DNA from 2 places in the Janibacter sp. CX7 genome. Region 2 is predicted to be linked to the other one. Evidence: riboswitches for the same ligand, from Rfam matches in the RefSeq annotation. Region 2 holds a riboswitch; the other holds the start of a gene.
What was found. Region 2 has a riboswitch for S-adenosylmethionine ahead of ssuE (NADPH-dependent FMN reductase). Riboswitches for the same ligand answer to the same signal wherever they lie in the genome.

Region 1: linked by a shared signal. The riboswitch ahead of NMQ01_RS05725 (bifunctional o-acetylhomoserine/o-acetylserine sulfhydrylase) and the one ahead of ssuE (NADPH-dependent FMN reductase) in region 2 are both predicted to bind S-adenosylmethionine.

Annotation. Positions count from the first base shown of each region.
Region 1 is NZ_CP101464.1:1,162,359-1,168,049, forward strand. It holds gene NMQ01_RS05700 (L-serine ammonia-lyase) at 1-97, opposite strand, end outside; gene NMQ01_RS05705 (hypothetical protein) at 189-674, shown strand; gene NMQ01_RS05710 (acetyl-CoA carboxylase carboxyltransferase subunit alpha/beta) at 687-2,162, opposite strand; gene NMQ01_RS05715 (hypothetical protein) at 2,205-2,573, shown strand; gene NMQ01_RS05720 (hypothetical protein) at 2,560-2,961, shown strand; SAM riboswitch class IV at 2,995-3,107, shown strand; partial or broken gene NMQ01_RS05725 (bifunctional o-acetylhomoserine/o-acetylserine sulfhydrylase) at 3,121-4,440, shown strand; gene NMQ01_RS05730 (hypothetical protein) at 4,509-4,814, shown strand; gene NMQ01_RS05735 (hypothetical protein) at 4,814-5,691, shown strand, end outside.
Region 2 is NZ_CP101464.1:1,366,457-1,372,147, forward strand. It holds gene NMQ01_RS06690 (1-acyl-sn-glycerol-3-phosphate acyltransferase) at 1-12, shown strand, start outside; gene macS (MacS family sensor histidine kinase) at 16-1,194, shown strand; gene NMQ01_RS06700 (response regulator transcription factor) at 1,191-1,871, shown strand; gene NMQ01_RS06705 (class II 3-deoxy-7-phosphoheptulonate synthase) at 1,936-3,288, shown strand; SAM riboswitch class IV at 3,686-3,800, shown strand; gene ssuE (NADPH-dependent FMN reductase) at 4,067-4,666, shown strand; gene NMQ01_RS06715 (ABC transporter substrate-binding protein) at 4,666-5,691, shown strand, end outside.

The sequences.
Region 1 (5,691 bases), 200 kb from region 2:
CCTCGACGAACATCACGGCGGCACGCATCGGGCCGACGGTGTGCGAGCTCGACGGGCCGATGCCGACAGAGAAGAGGTCGAAGACACTGAGTGCCACTGGGGGTCTCCCGGAGGTCGTGGTGGTGCCGCCGACGGGGTGTGGGCCGGCGTGCCGGTCGTCACACTACCCGCGCCGCGATGCTCGGCGGGTGCCTGTGGAAAAGCTCGCGGCGGCCCGTCGTGACGTGGCCATGATGAAGGGCATGACCTACGACGACCTGCCGGCCGACTGGCCCCAGCGCCCCTTGACCGACCCCACCCTCACGGCCGACGTCGTCGACCTCGTCGTGCGTGAGGCCGACCGCGCGGAGGGGTGCCTGAGCATCCTGCTGTGCAGCCGGGAACACCGACTCGTGCAGCCGGTGACGATCAACGACGTCGAGGGGGTCCCGCCGCACGAGCGGCGCCGCCCATTCGACGTCTTCCTCAGCGGATTCGCCGACCGCCTCGGCGGCATCGTCGTCGCCGTCGGCCGTCCCCGCGGCTACACGCCCGACGACGTGGCGAGGGGGTGGCACGAGGCGGCGATCGCCGCCTGCCGCGAGCACCGGGTGCCCCTGCTCGGCACCTATCTCGCGTCGGTGCACGGGGTCGTCGAGATGCCCGCGTGGCCGGGCCTCGCGATCGCCGGGTAGCGACCGGCCGGGTCACCCCTCGTGCAGCAGCCCCTCGACCTCGGCCGCGATGGCGGCGGCGATCGCGGCGGCGAAGCCCTCGGGGTCCTCGTGCGCGGCCGGCTCCTCCGGGACGATGACGTCGACCGTGCCGTCCTCGTGCATCTGCGTGGCGCCGACCCGCTGCCGGGCGGCGAGCAGCGCGGCGTGCTCGGTGTCCTTGTAGACGATCGCGCTCGCACCCTCCGGGGGCAGCGGCGAGAGCCAGGCGTGGCCCGCGGCGATGATCCGCTGCGCCGGCAGCAGCGCGAGGGCGCCGCCGCCGGTGCCCTCGCCGAGGAGCACGGAGACGCTCGGCACGGTCAGGGCGGTCATGTCGGAGATCGAGCGGGCGATCTCGCCCGCGAGGGCGCCCTCCTCGGCACGGGGCGACAGGTCGGCGCCGGGGGTGTCGATGATCGTCACGAGCGGCAGCCCGAGCTCGGTCGCCATCCGCATGCCGCGTCGCGCCTCGCGCAGCGCGGCCGGCCCCATCGACTGGGCGGCCTGGTAGCGCCGGTCCTGACCGACGAGCACGCAGGCCCGCCCGGCGAAGGACGCCAGCGCGAGCATGACGCCCTTGTCCGACTCGCCGTAGCCGGTGCCGTTGAGCGGGATGACGTCGTCGGCGGCGTGCCGCAGCAGCTCGCGCACACCGGGCCGGTCCGCACGCCGCGTCGTCTCGATGGACTGCCAGACGCGGGCGACCTCCTCGTCGGTGGGCTCCGGACGGGAGACGAAGGGGGAGATCGGCCACGCCGGGTGGTCGGCCGGGTCGGCGGTGCGGGTCGTGCTCGCCGAGAGCAGGGTGAGCGCGCGGGCGGCGATGTCGGCCAGGCCCTCGACGGGGACGACGGCATCGACGATGCCCTTGTCGACGAGGTTCTCGGCGACCTGCACCCCGTCGGGGAAGGGCACGCCGTTGACCGTCTCGTAGACGACCGGGCCGAGGAAGCCGATGAGCGCGTCGGGCTCGGCGATCGTCATGTGGCCCAGGGACCCCCACGAGGCGAAGACGCCGCCGGTCGTGGGGTGGCGCAGGTAGACGAGGTAGGGCAGTCCGGCCGCCTTGTGCGCGACGACGGCCGCCGAGATGTCGACCATCGTCACGAAGGCCGGGGTGCCCTCCTGCATGCGGGTGCCGCCGCTCGCGGTGGCCGCGACGAGGGGCAGGCGCTCCGACGTCGCCCGGCGGATCGCCGCGACGATCCGCGCGGCCGCGGCCCGCCCGATGGAGCCACCGAGGAAGCGGAACTCGCCGACGATGAGCGCCACGTCGTGACCGTGGATGCTCGCCCGCCCGGTCAGCACGGACTCGTCGGTCCCGGCCCGCTCTGCGGCCTTGTCGACCGCGGCGCGGTAGTCGGGGGAGAGGCCGCTGACGTCGATCGGCTCGTCCCACGAGACGAAGCTGCCGGCGTCGACGACGGAGGCGATGAGCTGCTGGGCACCGGGACGCGGGTCACTCATGGCAGTGATGGTCGCAGGCCGCGCGCTGGGTACCCTTGCCCGGTGCTTGTGCCCTTGACCACTGTCGTCATCGTCGCGGTCGGCGTGCTCGGACTGCAGTCCCTGGCCTACCTCGTCCTCGACCGCCTCGTCGACGACCTCATGCTGATCGTCACCGCGGTCCTCGAGCTCGCCCTGCTCGTGCTCGTCGTCGTCTCTGCGATCGCGATGGGCAAGGTGTCGGGCCAGGGCGAGGGTGCGACGATGCTCGCCTACGCCCTCACGCTGCCGATCCTGCCGCCGATCGTCGTCTTCATCGCGCTGAAGGAGAAGACCCGCTGGGCCATGGGCGTCGTCCTCGCCGGCGCCTTCACCGTCGGGGTCATGGCCTACCGCATCCTCCAGATCTGGCAGACCCATGGCCCGGCCTGAGGTGCGCACGGGCACCGGGCCCGGCCGGGTCGTCGTCGCGGTCTACGCCGTCCTCGCGCTCGCCGCGACCGGCCGCTCGGTCCTGCAGATCACCCAGTACTTCGACCGCGCGCCGCTGGCCTACGTGCTCTCGGCCGTCGCGGCCGTCATCTACGTCGTCGCGACCGTGGCCCTGGCGAAGGGGGGTCCCTCCGGCGCCCGGCTGGCGACCGGGGCGATCACCGTCGAGGCGGTCGGCGTGCTCGCGGTCGGCACCCTGTCCTTCGTGCGTCCGGAGCTCTTCCCGGACAAGACCGTCTGGTCCCACTACGGGTCCGGCTACGGCTACCTGCCGCTCGTCCTCCCCTTCGTCGGCCTGTGGTGGATCCACCGTGTGAGACGCGCCTGATCGGCGACGCGAGCATCTCCTAGTCTTGCGACAGGTCTTGAGCGCCAGCGCGAAGCCCCGGCTCGCTGGCCGGCAACCCTCCTCCGCGGTGGGGTGCCCCGGGAGACGACCTGGTCCGCGACGACCGTCGCGGTCAAGCGCGCACAGCACAGGAGCACCACCATGACCGATCCCTCCACCTGGAGCTTCGACACCCGTCAGATCCACGCCGGCCAGGCACCCGACCCCACGACGGGCTCGCGGGCGCTGCCGATCCACGCGACGACCTCCTACGCCTTCAAGGACACCGAGCACGCGGCGAACCTCTTCGCGCTCAAGGAGTTCGGCAACATCTACACGCGGATCATGAACCCCACCCAGGACGCGGTGGAGCAGAAGATCGCTGCGCTCGAGGGCGGCGTCGGGGCCCTGCTCACCGCATCGGGGATGTCCGCGACGCACCTGGCCCTGGTCAACATCGCCGAGGCCGGTGACCACATCGTCGCCAGCGCCGCGCTCTACGGCGGCACGGTCAACCTGCTGAAGTTCACCCTCGCGAAGTTCGGCATCGAGACGACCCTCGTCGAGGACCCGAGCGACCTCGAGCAGTGGCGCGCGGCGGTCAAGCCCAACACCAAGGTCTTCTTCGGCGAGACCATCGGCAACCCCAAGCCGGTCGTGCTCGACATCGCCGGCATCGCCGAGGTCGCCCACGAGGCGGGGGTCCCGCTCGTCGTCGACAACACGATCGCCACGCCCTACGTCCTGCGGCCCATCGAGCACGGCGCCGACGTCGTCGTGCACTCGGCGACGAAGTACCTCGGTGGCCACGGCACCGCGATCGCCGGTGTCATCGTCGACTCCGGCAACTTCGACTACGCCGCCGACGCGGAGAAGTTCCCCAACTACAACCAGCCCGACCCGAGCTACCACGGGCTGCGCTTCGGGCCCGACCTCGGTGTCAACGGCGCCCTGGGGGCCAACCTCTCCTTCATCCTCAAGGCGCGCGTGCAGCTGCTGCGCGACATCGGTCCGGCGATCTCGCCCTTCAACGCCTTCCTCATCGGGCAGGGCATCGAGACGCTCAGCCTGCGCATCGAGCGCCACCTCGACAACACCCGCAAGGTCGTCGACTTCCTCTCCGGCCACGGCCAGGTCGAGTCGGTGAACTGGGCCTCCCTCGAGGGCTCCGCGAGCTTCGAGCAGGCGCAGCGCTACACGCCGAAGGGGGCCGGTGCCGTCATCTCCTTCGAGATCGCCGGCGGCTTCGAGGCGGGCAAGAAGTTCGTCGAGGGGCTCACGCTGCACAGCCACCTCGCCAACATCGGTGACGTGCGCTCCCTCGTGATCCACCCCGCGTCGACGACCCACTCGCAGGGTCCGGAGGAGGACCGGCTCGCCGCCGGCGTCACCCCCGGCCTCGTGCGCCTGGCGGTCGGCCTCGAGGGCATCGACGACATCATCGCCGACCTCGAGGAGGGCTTCGCCGCGGCGAAGTGATCGAGCTCGTCCGAGGGGCCTGTGGATAATTCCACGGGCCCTTCGGCGTTCTTTCCTAGCGTGGGGGCATGGACGGACAGCAGCGCATCTCCATCGACAGCGAGGGCATCGACGGGCTCGGCCGACAGCTGAAGGCCATCGCCGACTTCCTGGAGGAGAAGGCGGCGAAGGCGAACAACGAGGCGGTCGAGACCTTCGGCTTCCCGAGCTGGTACGGCACCGATGCGTACGAGGGCGCGATCGGCGACTTCGAGCGGGAGCGGATCCGGGTGGGCAAGCAGCTGCGCGAGCTCGGCCGCCTCGCCAAGGATGCCGGGGGTTGGTACGTGAAGACCGAGGACCTCCTCGACCGACGGCACCAGGGAGTCCTCTGATGGCGTTGGACGAGACAGGGACGATCGAGGAGGGCGACCCGGAGATGATCCGGGCGGAGGCGGACGAGCTCAAGACGGTCGCCGCCAACATCCACACCGTCGCCGAGATGCTCCGCATGGTTTCGACGAAGGGAGTCTGGGAGTCGTGCTCCGGCACTCTCTTCGAGCAGGAGGTCGGGACGACCCCGCAGGACCTCGTCGCGATCGCCAACCGGCTCAGCGACACCGAGCAGATCATCCGGCCCTATGCCGACCGGCTCGAGAAGAGCCAGGCCGAGCTCGCGAGGCTGCGCGCTCGTTACGACGCCAACGACAGGACCAGCGAGGACCGGCGGGCGAGGCTCGAGACGATGACCCCGGAGGACCCCGAGTACGCGACGGTCGACCGGGAGTACCGCGCGGCGAGCAACTCGCGGGAGATGAACAAGCGAGGGTACCGGCGGGTGGCCGACGCCGCAGTGGCCGACGAGCGGGCGACGGCCGGGCGGCTGGGCTCGGTCGGAACAGCCTTGTCCGACCCCCGGACCTACAACAGCTTCGAGATGGCCAGCCGGACGGGGACGAGCAGCCTCTTCAACAACCCGGTCGTCGACGTCACCCCGTGGGGCAAGCCGGCGGCGATCATGACCGCAGGCGATCCCATCGGCAAGCTCGGCCGCCGCGCGGTCTACGGCGAGGGGAGCTACAAGGACGTCGGCGCGACGACCGTCCTCACTGCCGTCGACATCGTCATCCCCGGGAGCAAGCGGGCCGATGCCAAGAATGCCACCAGGCTCAGTCACCGTGCCGACGAGCTCAAGAACATCAGGGCGGCGGACACGTCCACCAACCCCATCGCCCATCGACGGATCGCGGCGAACGCCAAGAGCTGGACCAA
Region 2 (5,691 bases):
GACGGTCTGTAGGCCGTGGTCCTCGACCCCGGGGCGAGCGCGCTACGTCGGCACTACAACCCGTCGCCGCTCATCGACAGCGCCGGAGGGCGGGGGCTAGCCCTCTACCGCTTCGTCGCACTCGTCTACGCGGCCGTGCTCGTCGGCGTCCACCGCGGTCACGTCGAGCTGTGGTGGCCGATCATCGCGTGGTTCGTCGTCGCGCTCGTGTGGTCGGTGGTCGCGCCGCTGCTGCCGCGACCGACCAGCGTCGCCATCGCCGTCGAGCTCGTCATCGCGTGCGTCGGCATCTTCCTCACGAGCGAGGTCTACGACCCCGCGGAGGTGAGCGCCGGCATCTCGACCGTCCCGGGTGTGTGGAGTGCCGCGTCGGTCATGGCCGGCGCACTGCTCACCGGGATCCGCGGCGGGGTCCTCGCGGCGACGGTCATCGCCGCCGCCAACCTCGTCCAGGCCGAGCACCCGGGCCAGCTGACCTGGCACAACATCTTCCTGCTCTACATCCTCGGCATCCTCGTCGGGCTCGCCGTGCAGCTCGCCCGCGAGAGCCAGAAGCGCCTCGAGCAGGCGCTCGCGATCAGCGAGCGGCTCGCCGAGCGCGAGCGCATCGGTCGTGAGGTGCACGACGGGGTGCTCCAGGCCCTGGCGATGATCCACCGGCGAGGTCGTGAGATCGGCGGCGAAGGGGAGGCCCTGGCCGATCTCGCCGCCGACCAGGAGCGCTCCCTGCGCATCACCCGCTTCGAGCCGGCCACCTCCGGGCCGACCGCCGTGCCGGCGGACGAGGGCGACCGCCGTGATCTCGCTGCCGGGCTGGCCTCACTTCGCTCGGCCACCGTCGAGGTGGTCCTGCCCGCGGGGCCGGTGCAGGTGCCGCAGCTCGTCGCCCGCGAGGTCGAGGCCGCCGTCGTCGCGGCGCTCGACAACGTCGCCCGGCACGCCGGTGACGGGGCGCGGGCCCTGCTCGACGCCGACGAGACCGGCCTCGAGGTCGTCGTCCGCGACAACGGCGTCGGCATGCCCGTCGACCGGCTCGTCCGGGCCGCCGACGAGGGGCGCCTCGGCGCGAGCAGCTCGATCCGCGGACGGATGCTCGACCTCGGCGGCGACGCGAGCTGGCGCTCGCCGTCCACCGGCGGCACGACGGTGACCCTCACCGTGCCGACCACGCACATGGCAGGCTCCTCCTCATGACCGAGCCCGGCGCCCCCCTCACCGTCCTCGTCGCCGACGATCACCCGCTGTGGCGCGATGCCCTCGTGCGAGACCTCGAGGAGGCAGGCTTCGACGTCGTCGGCACCGCCGCCGACGGGCCCTCGACGGTGCGCCGGACGCGCGCGACGACCCCCGACGTGCTCGTCCTCGACCTCAACCTGCCGGAGCTGCGCGGCGACGAGGTGTGCACGGCGATCAGCGACCTCGCGACCAAGGTGCTCATCCTCTCGGCGAGCGGCGAGGAGCACGACGTGCTCGCGGCGGTCAAGGCCGGCGCGAGCGGCTATCTCGTCAAGTCCGCCTCGCCGCAGGAGATCCGTGACGCCGTCACGGCGACCGGGGCGGGGGACGCGGTCTTCACCCCGGGCCTCGCGGGTCTGGTGCTCGGCGAATTCCGCGAGATGCGCACCCGCGCCCGCAGCGCGCCCGAGCCGGAGGCGAGCAGCTCGCCGGTGCCCGAGCTCACCGAGCGCGAGACCGAGATCCTGCGCTACGTCGCCATGGGCATGACGGCCAAGGAGATCGCGGCCGACCTCGTCATCTCGCACCGGACGGTGCAGAACCACGTGCAGAACATCCTCGGCAAGCTCCACCTGCACAACCGCGTGGAGCTGACCCGCTTCGCGATCAGCCGGGGTCTCGACCAGCCGGAGTGACCTCCCTTCGTCCTGCAGGTGGACGGGTCGCCGGTGCGGTGGCGGCTCGACCTATCCTTGGGTGGTGACCACCGCAGTGCCCACCTCCACGTCCGCCGCTGACGCCATCGCCAGCGACCTGCCCGCTGCCCAGCAGCCGAGCTGGCCCGACCGGGCCGCTCTCGACGACGTCGTGGCGACCCTCGGGAGCTATCCTCCGCTCGTCTTCGCGGGGGAGTGCGACGACCTGCGCGACCGGGTGGCCAAGGCCGCGGTCGGTGAGGCCTTCGTGCTCCAGGGCGGCGACTGCGCCGAGACCTTCGTCCACGCGACCGCCGACAACATCCGCGACCGGATCAAGACGATCCTGCAGATGGCCGCCGTGCTCACCTACGGCGCCGGCATGCCGGTCGTCAAGATGGGCCGCATGGCGGGGCAGTTCGCCAAGCCGCGGAGCAAGGACACCGAGACCCGCGACGGCGTGACCCTGCCCGCCTACCGCGGCGACATGGTCAACGACTTCGCCTTCACGCCCGAGTCCCGCGAGCCCGACCCCGAGCGGCTGCTGCGCGGCTACCACACGAGCGCCGCGACGCTGAACCTCGTGCGGGCCTTCACGCAGGGCGGCTTCGCCGACCTGCGGCGCGTCCACGACTGGAACGTCGGCTTCGTCTCCAACGCCGCCAACCGGCGCTACGAGGGCCTGGCCCGCGAGATCGACAAGGCCATGCGCTTCATGGCCGCGTGCGACGTCGACTTCGACGCGATGAAGACGACCGAGTTCTGGTCGGCGCACGAGGCGCTGCTCCTGGACTACGAGCGCCCGATGACCCGCGTCGACTCGCGCACCGGCGACCTCTACGACACCTCGGGGCACTTCCTGTGGATCGGCGAGCGCACCCGGCAGATCGACCACGCGCACCTCGACTTCGTCAGCCGGATCCGCAACCCCATCGGGATGAAGGTCTCCGACAAGGCCGACCCGGACGAGCTGCTGCGCATCATCGACCTGCTCGACCCGCACCGCGAACCCGGCCGCCTGACCTTCATCACCCGGATGGGGGCGGGCAAGATCCGCGAGGCGATGCCGCGCATCGTCGAGCGGGTGCGTGACTCCGGCGCGATGGTCACGTGGATCTGCGACCCGATGCACGGCAACACTTTCGAGTCGGCGTCGGGCTTCAAGACGCGCGACTTCGAGGACGTCGTCGACGAGGTGCGCGGCTTCTTCGAGGTGCACCGCGCGCTCGGCACCGTCCCCGGTGGCCTGCACGTCGAGCTCACCGGCAACGACGTCACCGAGTGCCTCGGCGGCGCCGAGCGCATCCTCGACGAGGACCTCAACAAGCGCTACGAGAGCGTCTGCGACCCGCGGCTGAACCACCAGCAGAGCCTGGAGCTGGCCTTCCTCACCGCGGAGATGCTCAGCGAGGGCTGAGCCCTCTCGTCCGTCCTGCCGAAGACCGGGCCGCCCGCCGAAGGGTGGGGTCGACGCTGGGGAAAAGTCCGGACCGCTTGGTCTGCCTCTCACGGGGCGCAGGCAGTCCGGACTTTTCCTTGATTCGCGTCGACCCCACCCTTCGTCGTGCTGGCGGCGGCGCCCCCTTCGTCGTGCTGATGGTTGTGTGTTGAACCGGGATTTCAGCGAGCCGGCGGCGCTCACCGGGCGCTGCCGGCACCCGGCGCTACCGGTTGACCACACAACACAACCCGGGCCGTGTCTCCCTTCGTCGTGGGCGGTCTCGTTGCGGGGCAGGGGAATTGGTGTCCCGGATGGCGAGACGTCCATCTCCTTCTCTTGCAGTAGGAGATGGATCTGCGTAGGTTTGTCATCAGGTCACGAGCTCCAGCGTCAAGCCCCGGCTTGCTGGGCGGCAACCCTCCACTCGCGGTGGGGTGCTCCGGGTGAGGACCTGGCTCCTGCCGTCGCGGCCGGAGCAAGCGCGAGGCACTCACCGGCCTCATGACAGGACGGACTCCCCATGAGCACCACCGCCCCGACCGCACCGCGGTCGCTGCGTCCGGCGCTGCGGCGCCACGTCGACCTCCTGCGGGTCAACAGCGCCCTCTGTCGCTGACCTGAACCCGCATTGCCCAACGGCAATGCGCACCCTCGGCGAACCCTGCACACCCACTCCCACTCTCACGACCGGTGACGACCTCCCTTCGTCAGCCGTCGATCCGTCGTACCCACCTGCCCATCGAAAGGCACCCCCATGGCTGTCATCGCCACGATCTCCAGCTCACCCTCGACCACCTCCCGCACCGAAGCCGTGCTCGGCGACCTCGCCCACCGGGTCCAGCGCGCCGGGCACGTCGTGCACCCGATCGTCCTGCGGGACCTGCCCGCAGAGCCGCTGCTGCGGGCCGACGCCGAGCACGACGACATCGCCCGGGCCGCCTGCGCCCTGCAGCGGGCCGACGCCGTGATCGTCTCGACCCCGGTCTACAAGGCGGCCTACAGCGGACTGCTCAAGGCCTTCCTCGACCTGCTGCCGCAGACCGGGCTCAAGGACAAGGTGGTCCTGCCGATCGCCACCGGCGGCAGCCCCGCCCACGTCCTCGCGGTGGACTACGCCCTGCGGCCGGTCCTGGCGAGCCTGGCGCCGAGTGCCATCACGCCGGGGTGGTTCGTCCTGGCCTCCGAGGTCACCCGGTACGACGACGGCGAGGTGAGCATCGCCGACTCCGCGGCGGGGCCGCTCGCCGAGGTCACCCGCGTCTTCCTCGATGCTGTCGCCGGCCGCTCGCTCGTCGCCGCCGCTGATGCGGCGCACCGCGGTGAGCTCTTCGCGCGCTCGGTGGCGGTGGCCTGATGAGCGCGCTCACCTCCCGCCGCACCGTCCTGCTCGGCCTCGCCGGCATCGCCACGACGTCCACCCTCGCCGGCTGCGCCCTGCCGTCGAGCGATGCCGCCGGCACCGCGCCCGGGGGCAAGGTCACCTTCCGCTACCAGGGCAGCGCCAACAACGTCACCTTCCCCGAGCTCGCCGACGACCTCGGCTACTTCAGCAAGGTCACCCTCGAGTACGTCGGCGCCACGGTGAGCGGGCCGCAGGACATCCAGTCCGTCGCGACCGGCCAGACCGACGTGGGTGGCGCCTTTTCCGGTGCCGTCGTCAAGCTCGCCGGGGCCGGCTCGCCGATCACCGCGGTCATCAACTACTACGGCTCGGACGAGACCTCCTACCAGGGCCTCTACGTGCGCAAGGACAGCACGATCCGTGGGCCGAAGGACCTCGTCGGCGCGAAGATCGCCGTCAACACCCTGGGTGCCCATGCCGAGGCCTTCGTCGAGACCTGGCTGACGAAGGCGGGGCTGAGCGCCGCCGAGATCGATCAGGTGCAGCTCGTCGTCCTGCCGCCCAACGACACCGAGGAGGCGATCCGCCGCAAGCAGGTCGACGTCGGCGCCCTGGGCGGGATCCTGCAGGACCGGGCCAAGGCCCAGGACGACATCCGCGAGCTGATCCGCGACGTCGACGTCCTCGGGCGCGAGCTCAACGGTGGCCAGTACGTCCTGCGCGACGACTTCATCGCCGAGCACCCGGACGCGGTCCGCGACTTCACGACAGGTGTCGCCAAGGCCATCGAGTGGGCCCGCCGGACACCGCGTGCGCAGGTCATCGCCCGCTTCGAGCGGATCATCGAGGGCCGCGACCGCAACGAGACGACGGACAACGTCCGCTTCTGGAAGAGCACCGGCGTCCCGGCGAAGGGGGGAGTCGTCACCGACCGTGATTTCACCCAGTGGGCCGCCTGGCTCGAGAGCACCGGGATCGTCGACCGGGCCGACCTCGACCCCTCGAGCCTCTACACCAACGAGTACAACGACCTCGCG